2 linked regions of the Flexistipes sp. genome follow. Each later gene encodes a partner of the first gene's protein in a complex. Links are inferred from orthologs where the notes say so. Each region holds a gene or a part of one and is shown in the gene's direction. Other genes may lie near its edges.

The links.
Region 2: rny (region 1) and pfkA share a complex: the UniProt entries of both Bacillus subtilis proteins name them as parts of the possible RNA degradosome complex. The link is inferred for Flexistipes sp. from one-to-one orthologs.

Annotation. Positions count from the first base shown.
Region 1 is NZ_JAXKVW010000005.1:10,465-13,795, forward strand. The notes cover bases 35-3,034. They hold rny (ribonuclease Y), read left to right. Parts: upstream 35-754; coding sequence 755-2,314; downstream 2,315-3,034. Other genes in these bases: UMU13_RS04990 (replication-associated recombination protein A), read left to right, coding at 35-214; UMU13_RS04995 (5-formyltetrahydrofolate cyclo-ligase), read left to right, coding at 204-755; UMU13_RS05005 (TIGR00282 family metallophosphoesterase), read left to right, coding at 2,304-3,034. Also shown: more of UMU13_RS04990, read left to right, coding at 1-34; more of UMU13_RS05005, read left to right, coding at 3,035-3,101; quinolinate synthase NadA, read left to right, coding at 3,103-3,331. UniProt on the Bacillus subtilis protein: Endoribonuclease that initiates mRNA decay. Initiates the decay of all SAM-dependent riboswitches, such as yitJ riboswitch. Involved in processing of the gapA operon mRNA, it cleaves between cggR and gapA.
Region 2 is NZ_JAXKVW010000010.1:10,326-13,418, reverse strand. The notes cover bases 302-3,063. They hold pfkA (6-phosphofructokinase), read left to right. Parts: upstream 302-1,082; coding sequence 1,083-2,045; downstream 2,046-3,063. Other genes in these bases: UMU13_RS07785 (GatB/YqeY domain-containing protein), read left to right, coding at 2,803-3,063; UMU13_RS07790 (cob(I)yrinic acid a,c-diamide adenosyltransferase), read left to right, coding at 2,280-2,828; queC (7-cyano-7-deazaguanine synthase QueC), read left to right, coding at 395-1,081; UMU13_RS07805 (4Fe-4S binding protein), read right to left, coding at 302-372. In the rest of the region: more of UMU13_RS07805, read right to left, coding at 1-301; more of UMU13_RS07785, read left to right, coding at 3,064-3,093. UniProt on the Bacillus subtilis protein: Catalyzes the phosphorylation of D-fructose 6-phosphate to fructose 1,6-bisphosphate by ATP, the first committing step of glycolysis.

The DNA of each region.
Region 1 (3,331 bases):
AGAATATTTAAAGGCTTCCAACCCGTATCCGCCTGAAAATATCCGTCATAATCCTGCAGGGTACAAATATCCATTTGATTATGGTGAATTTGTGGCTCAGGAGTATATGAAAAGTGAAAAAGTTTTTTATAACCCGTCCGACTCCGGCTTTGAAGGTAAGATAGCCCAAAGGCTCAAAAGACTCTGGAAGGGGATTAAAAAATATGACAGCTGATAAGGCAACTCTGAGGGCACGTATAAAAAGAATGAGAAATGAGCTTGATGGTGACTTTATCAGTAAGGCCAGCAGGCAGGTGTGTGAAAAGTTTATTGAGCTTTACGGTGAAAGGGAAAGTTTTCTTTTTTATTGCAATTTCGGAAATGAGATTGAAACGGAATGGCTTTTTAACTATCTGCATAAAAGGGGTAAAAAGATTTATCTTCCCAAAATGTGTTTTGAGGAAATCTTTATCGGAAGATTTGAAGGAAGTGAATTTTTGGAAACATGCAGTCTGGGTATCAAAGAGCCTGTCTCTTTAACAGATGAACCTGAACAGATTGATGTTGCAATAGTACCGGCTCTTGTATTTGATACAAACTGCAACCGAATCGGATTCGGCAAAGGATATTATGATAAGCTTTTAAAAAATTATTTGTTTGATTTAAAGGTTGGTTTTGCATATGATTTTCAGGTAGTGGAAAGAATTGAAACGGAAGAACATGATGTGCCACTTGATGTGGTGATTACAGAAAAAAATATATACAGGAGGAAATAATGGTTTGGTTATACATCTTGATTGGCGTTGTAGCCCTTATTGCAGGTTTTGTAGCCGGCGCAGTTATCGTGAAGAAGAAAATTGAATCTGACAATGCCAAAGTCGGTAAAACATCCGAGGAAATACTTAATAAGGCCAGACGTGAAGCTGATGAAATTATTAAAGAAGCAAAACTGGAATCCAAAGAAATCATTTTCAAAGGGAAACAGGAAGCTGAAAATGAAATAAAAGAAGGAAAGAAAGAATTACAGGCTCAGGAAAAAAGAATTCTGGCAAAAGAAGAAGCACTGGATAAAAAGGTCGAACTGGCCGAGAAGAAAGAAGAGATGATTATCCAGAGGGAAAAGGAATATGAAGATAAGATTGCTGAAGTAGATAAGATTAAAGCTGAAACGGACAGCATCAGATTGCAGCTGATCCAGGAAATAGAAAAAATATCGGGTATGACCCGGGAAGAGGCAAAACAGCTGCTCAGACAGGAAATGGTAGAAGAGGCTAAAGTGGATGCGGCACGTGAAATCAGAGAAATTGAAGAAGAAGTAAAACGAACTGCCGATAAAAAAGCTCAAAGTGTTATCGCCACTTCCATACAGAGATGCGCACCTGAATATGTGAGTGAAATCGCCGTATCTTCGGTCAATCTTCCTTCCGATGAAATGAAAGGTCGTATTATCGGCAGAGAGGGTAGAAATATCAGAACCTTTGAAAGTGTAACGGGAGTGGATATTATTGTTGACGATACACCGGAGGCAGTAATACTTTCCTCTTATGACCCGTTCCGCAGGGAAATTGCAAAACTTACTCTGGAAAGATTGATTTCCGACGGCCGGATTCACCCTTCACGAATCGAAGAGCATTATGAAAAGAGTAAACAGGAAGTTGAAAAACACATTTATGAAGTTGGTGAGGAGGCAGCATTTAATCTGGGGATACATAATATACATTCTGATCTTCTGAAACTTATCGGAAGACTCAAATACAGAACAAGCTACGGCCAGAATGTTTTAGGCCATTCTATTGAAGTGGCCAAGATAGCGGGTATCATGGCTGCAGAGCTGGGACTGGATGAAAAGATGGCAAAACGCATGGGACTGCTGCACGATATAGGTAAGGCTGTCGATCAGGAAAGTGAAGGCTCACATACGGAAGTGGGCGTTGATATTGTTAAGAAATACAAGGAAGATCCCAGGATTCTCAATGCCATTCTTTCCCACCACGGAGAAGAGGAATTTAAGTATACGGAATCTGTTCTTATACAGGCTGCTGATGCACTTTCAGCCTCCAGACCTGGTGCCAGAAGGGAAGTGCTGGAATCATACATAAAGCGTCTTGAGAAACTGGAGGAAATATCCTCAAGCTTTGAAGGGGTCAGTAAGGCTTACGCCATTCAGGCAGGACGGGAATTGCGTATTATTGTTGAGCCGGACAGGGTTAATGATGATACAATGGTTACACTTTCTAAGGATATAGCCAAAAAGATTGAGGAAGAACTTACCTATCCCGGTCAGATTAAGGTTACGGTTATAAGAGAGGCGAGAACTGTAGAGTATGCGAAATAATAAAACTCTAGAGGTTCTGTTTATCGGAGACATAGTGGGAAGGAGCGGGCGCAGATCCGCCTCCCTGGCTCTGAAGGAACTCAGTGAAACAGCTTCTTTTGACCTGGTTATTGCCAATGTTGAAAATTCAGCCAGTGGTTTTGGAATAACGCTCAATGTTTATAAAGAGCTGAGAAAACTGGGTATTGATTTTATGACAAGCGGTAACCATATTTGGGATAAAAAAGATACGGAAAAAGAGATAGAGAAGTACGAAAATGTAATAAGACCGGCCAACTATCCTGACGGTGTGCCCGGAGTCGGTTTTAAAACTGTTGAAGCAGATGGTGTAAGTGTTTGTATTTCAAATTTTATGGGGCGTGTTTTTATGCCCGTTTCCGACTGTCCTTTCAGATCTTTTGACAGACTTTATGAAAAACAACCGGATGCCCTTCATCTGGTTGATTTCCACGGAGAAGCCACAAGTGAGAAAATGGCCTTCGGACTTTACACAGACTCAAGGGCTGCCGCTGTCTGCTGTACGCATACGCATGTTCAGACCAATGATGACAGGATGCTGCCGAAAGGAACCTTCTATATAAGTGATGTGGGAATGTGCGGCAGTGCCGATTCAGTAATTGGTACCACTTATGAAAAGGCAATGAAACGCTTTCTTTATTCGATGCCTGCAAAATTTGATGTTGAAAAAAAAGGAACTTTAATCTTTAATGCTGTTAATTTGTCTATAGATAAAACAACAAAAAGGGTTGTACATTTTGAGAAGATAAAAAAATATTACGGGGAGTAATATGGATTTAAAAGCAGAAATAAAAAAACTTCTTAAAGAAAAAGATGCAGTTTTACTTGCTCATAACTACCAAATTGATGAAATTCAGGAAATTGCCGATTTTACAGGCGACTCTCTGGGCTTAAGTATTGAGGCTTCGAAGGTTCAGCAGAATACCATTGTTTTCTGCGGTGTTCATTTTATGGCTGAGACGGCTCATATTTTATCACCTGAAAAAACCGTCCTGCTTC
Region 2 (3,093 bases), on another replicon or contig:
AATAAGTTCCGAAAGAAAACCCACAGGACATATATGACTGCAGAAACTTTTTTTAACAAATATGCTCATTACAACTGCAGCAATCAGGATGGTTAGGCCTGCCGGATGAACAGGGTCGTATGTACCGGTAAGAAGGAACCTTTTTAAACCCAAAAGGGCGCTGATTGGCAGAAAACCTTCAACTGAGGAGGGTTTTAAAATACTATAATTTTCGTTTTTAAGCTCATTGATATAGACATAGAACCATATGCCTGCAAAGATGGTGTAGATAAAAAATATTGTCTGAATAATTTTTCTTATGCTCACCATTAACTCCTTGTTGAATAAATCCAAAGTGGTTATAATGATAAGAGAATCAAAAAAAATTGACATTTATCAATTTTACGGAGTTTTTATGAAAAAAGCTGTGGTTTTAATGAGCGGAGGGTTGGACAGCTGTGTGACAGCAGGAATAGCTTCCCTGGATTATGAATTATATTTCCTGCATGTTAATTATGGCCAAAAAACGGAAAAGAGAGAGCTTAAGTCTTTCAATGACCTTTACAAACACTTCAACGGCAGGGATAAACTTACCGTGGATATAGGTTATTTAAAAAAGATCGGAGGCTCTTCTCTTGTGGATGATAAAGAAAATATAGAAGCAGGTAATGTCGAAAGGAAAGACATCCCGCGAACATATGTGCCTTTCAGAAACGGGAACATATTATCCATTGGTGTCAGCTGGGCTGAAGTTATCGGCGCACAAAAAATATTTATCGGGGCAGTTGCTGAGGACAGCAGCGGCTATCCGGACTGCAGGAAAGAGTTTTATGATGCTTTTAATGAAGTGCTAAAAGTGGGGTTGAAGCCTGAGACTGAACTCTCCATAGAGACACCTATAATTGATATGACTAAAAGTGAGATAGTTAAATTCGGCAGCGAGCTGAATGTCCCTTTTCACCTTACCTGGTCGTGTTATAAAAACGAAATCAAAGCATGTGGAGTATGTGACAGCTGCCTTTTGCGCCTAAGAGGTTTTGAGAAAGCCGGAATAAAAGATCCAATTCCTTACTATAAAGCTAATTCTTCAGTGGAGGATTAAAGTGAAAAGAATTGCAGTAATGACAAGCGGTGGTGATTGCCCGGGAATGAATGCCGCTATTAGAAGTGTCGTAAGAACTGCTTTGAACTATGAGATGGAAGTATACGGTATAGAGCAGGGTTACAGTGGATTGATGGAGAATCAGTTTATTAAACTCGAAAGCAAAAGTGTAGCCAATATGATACAGAGAGGGGGGACTTTTCTGAGAAGTGCCCGGGCTCCTGAATTCAAAGAAGAAGAAGGACAGCTGAAAGCAATGGAGAATCTTAAAAATCAGGGTATAGAAGGACTTATTGTTATAGGGGGAGATGGTTCTCTGGCTGGTGCCAAGGTCATACATGATAAATATCATTTTCCGGTGATAGGTATTCCCGGTTCAATAGATAACGACATATACGGAACAGATATGTCTATCGGAGTGGATACTGCTTTAAACACCATTTTGTGGTGCATAGATACTATTAACGATACGGCAAGTTCACATGACAGAACATTTATAATAGAAGTTATGGGCCGAAACTGCGGCTATCTCGCCCTTATGTCTGCAATAAGCGGAGGTGCGGAAGCAGCTCTTATCCCGGAAGTACCTTTTAAAATTGAAAATATAATCAAGAAAATAAAAGAGAGATACGAAGAGGGAAAAACCCGAAGTGTTATAATTTTGGCAGAAGGAGTGGGTTCTGCCGGCGATTTCGGAAAAACATTCGATATGATAGGCGGTTTTGAAACGAGAATTACCGTATTGGGTCATATCCAGAGGGGTGGCAGCCCCACACATTTTGACAGGATTCTTGCAACCAGAATGGGTGCTTCTGCAGTGGATTCGCTGCTTAAGGGCGAAAGTGGGGTGATGACCGCTTTGCAGGAGAGAAAAATAGAACTTGTTCTTCTGGGAGAGGTTCTTAACAACAAACGTAAAATGGATAAAAAACTTTTGGAAATTGCAGAGGTGTTAAGTAAATGAATCAAGTTTCGCACTTGCACTTTTTACACGTCTTTGCTCGCCCAATGACGGACAAACGACGTCATTACGAGGGACGGAGTCCCGAAGTAATCTCAAATGCCGTAAAGGAGATTGCTTCGTCGTTAGCACTCCTCGCAATGACGGGCAAAGGGCATATATATTCGCCCCAGGCAAATATTATACGGAACTAAGTGCGAAACTTGAATTATATTATGTTGTAAATAAGGAGTGAAAATGAGCATAGCTACAGGAAAAGGTGATTACGGGAGCACAAATCTGTTCACTGGGGAAAAAATTTCCAAAGCTGATCTCAAGGTTGAAACATACGGCACAGGTGATGAGTTGATATCATTTTTGGGATGGCTGAAACATGATGCAAAATATTTTGCTGATTTTATAGAGTGGGTTCAGATTAAGTTATACAAATTGAATGCAGTTTTGGCTTCTTCTGCTGAAACAAAAAAGAATGAATGTGTTGATAATTTCGAAGAGGACAAACAGTATTCACTTGATTTTTTTCTATCAGAGCTGGAAAAGGAATACGGCAGATTGGATGGTTTTATTATACCGTCGGAAACACCTCCATCATCAAAGGCGGATATTTGCAGAAGTATCTGCAGGAGATTTGAAAGAAGGGTGATATCACTATCAGCCCATGAAAAGATTGACAAAGAGATATTAATTTTTATAAATAGATTGTCCGATGTGCTGTTCATGATGGCACGTGTGATGGCAAAAAGAGAAGGAGGAACAACCTATGGCTTTAAAAGAACAGATACTTGAAGATATGAAACAGTTTATGAAGGATAAAAATCAAATTGCTCTCGGGGCTGTGAGAATGCTTAGATCAGAAATCAGAAATGCTGAAATAGAGAAATCCGGCGATCTTAACGATGATGAAATTGTTAAATTGGTCTCAACCGCCGTTAAGAAAAGAAAGGATTCCGCAAGTCAGTACAAAGAGGCGGGCAGGGAAGATTTGGCTTCCAAAGAGCTGGAGGAGATCAAAGTACTTGAAAAATATATGCCGGAGCAGCTTTCAGAAGAT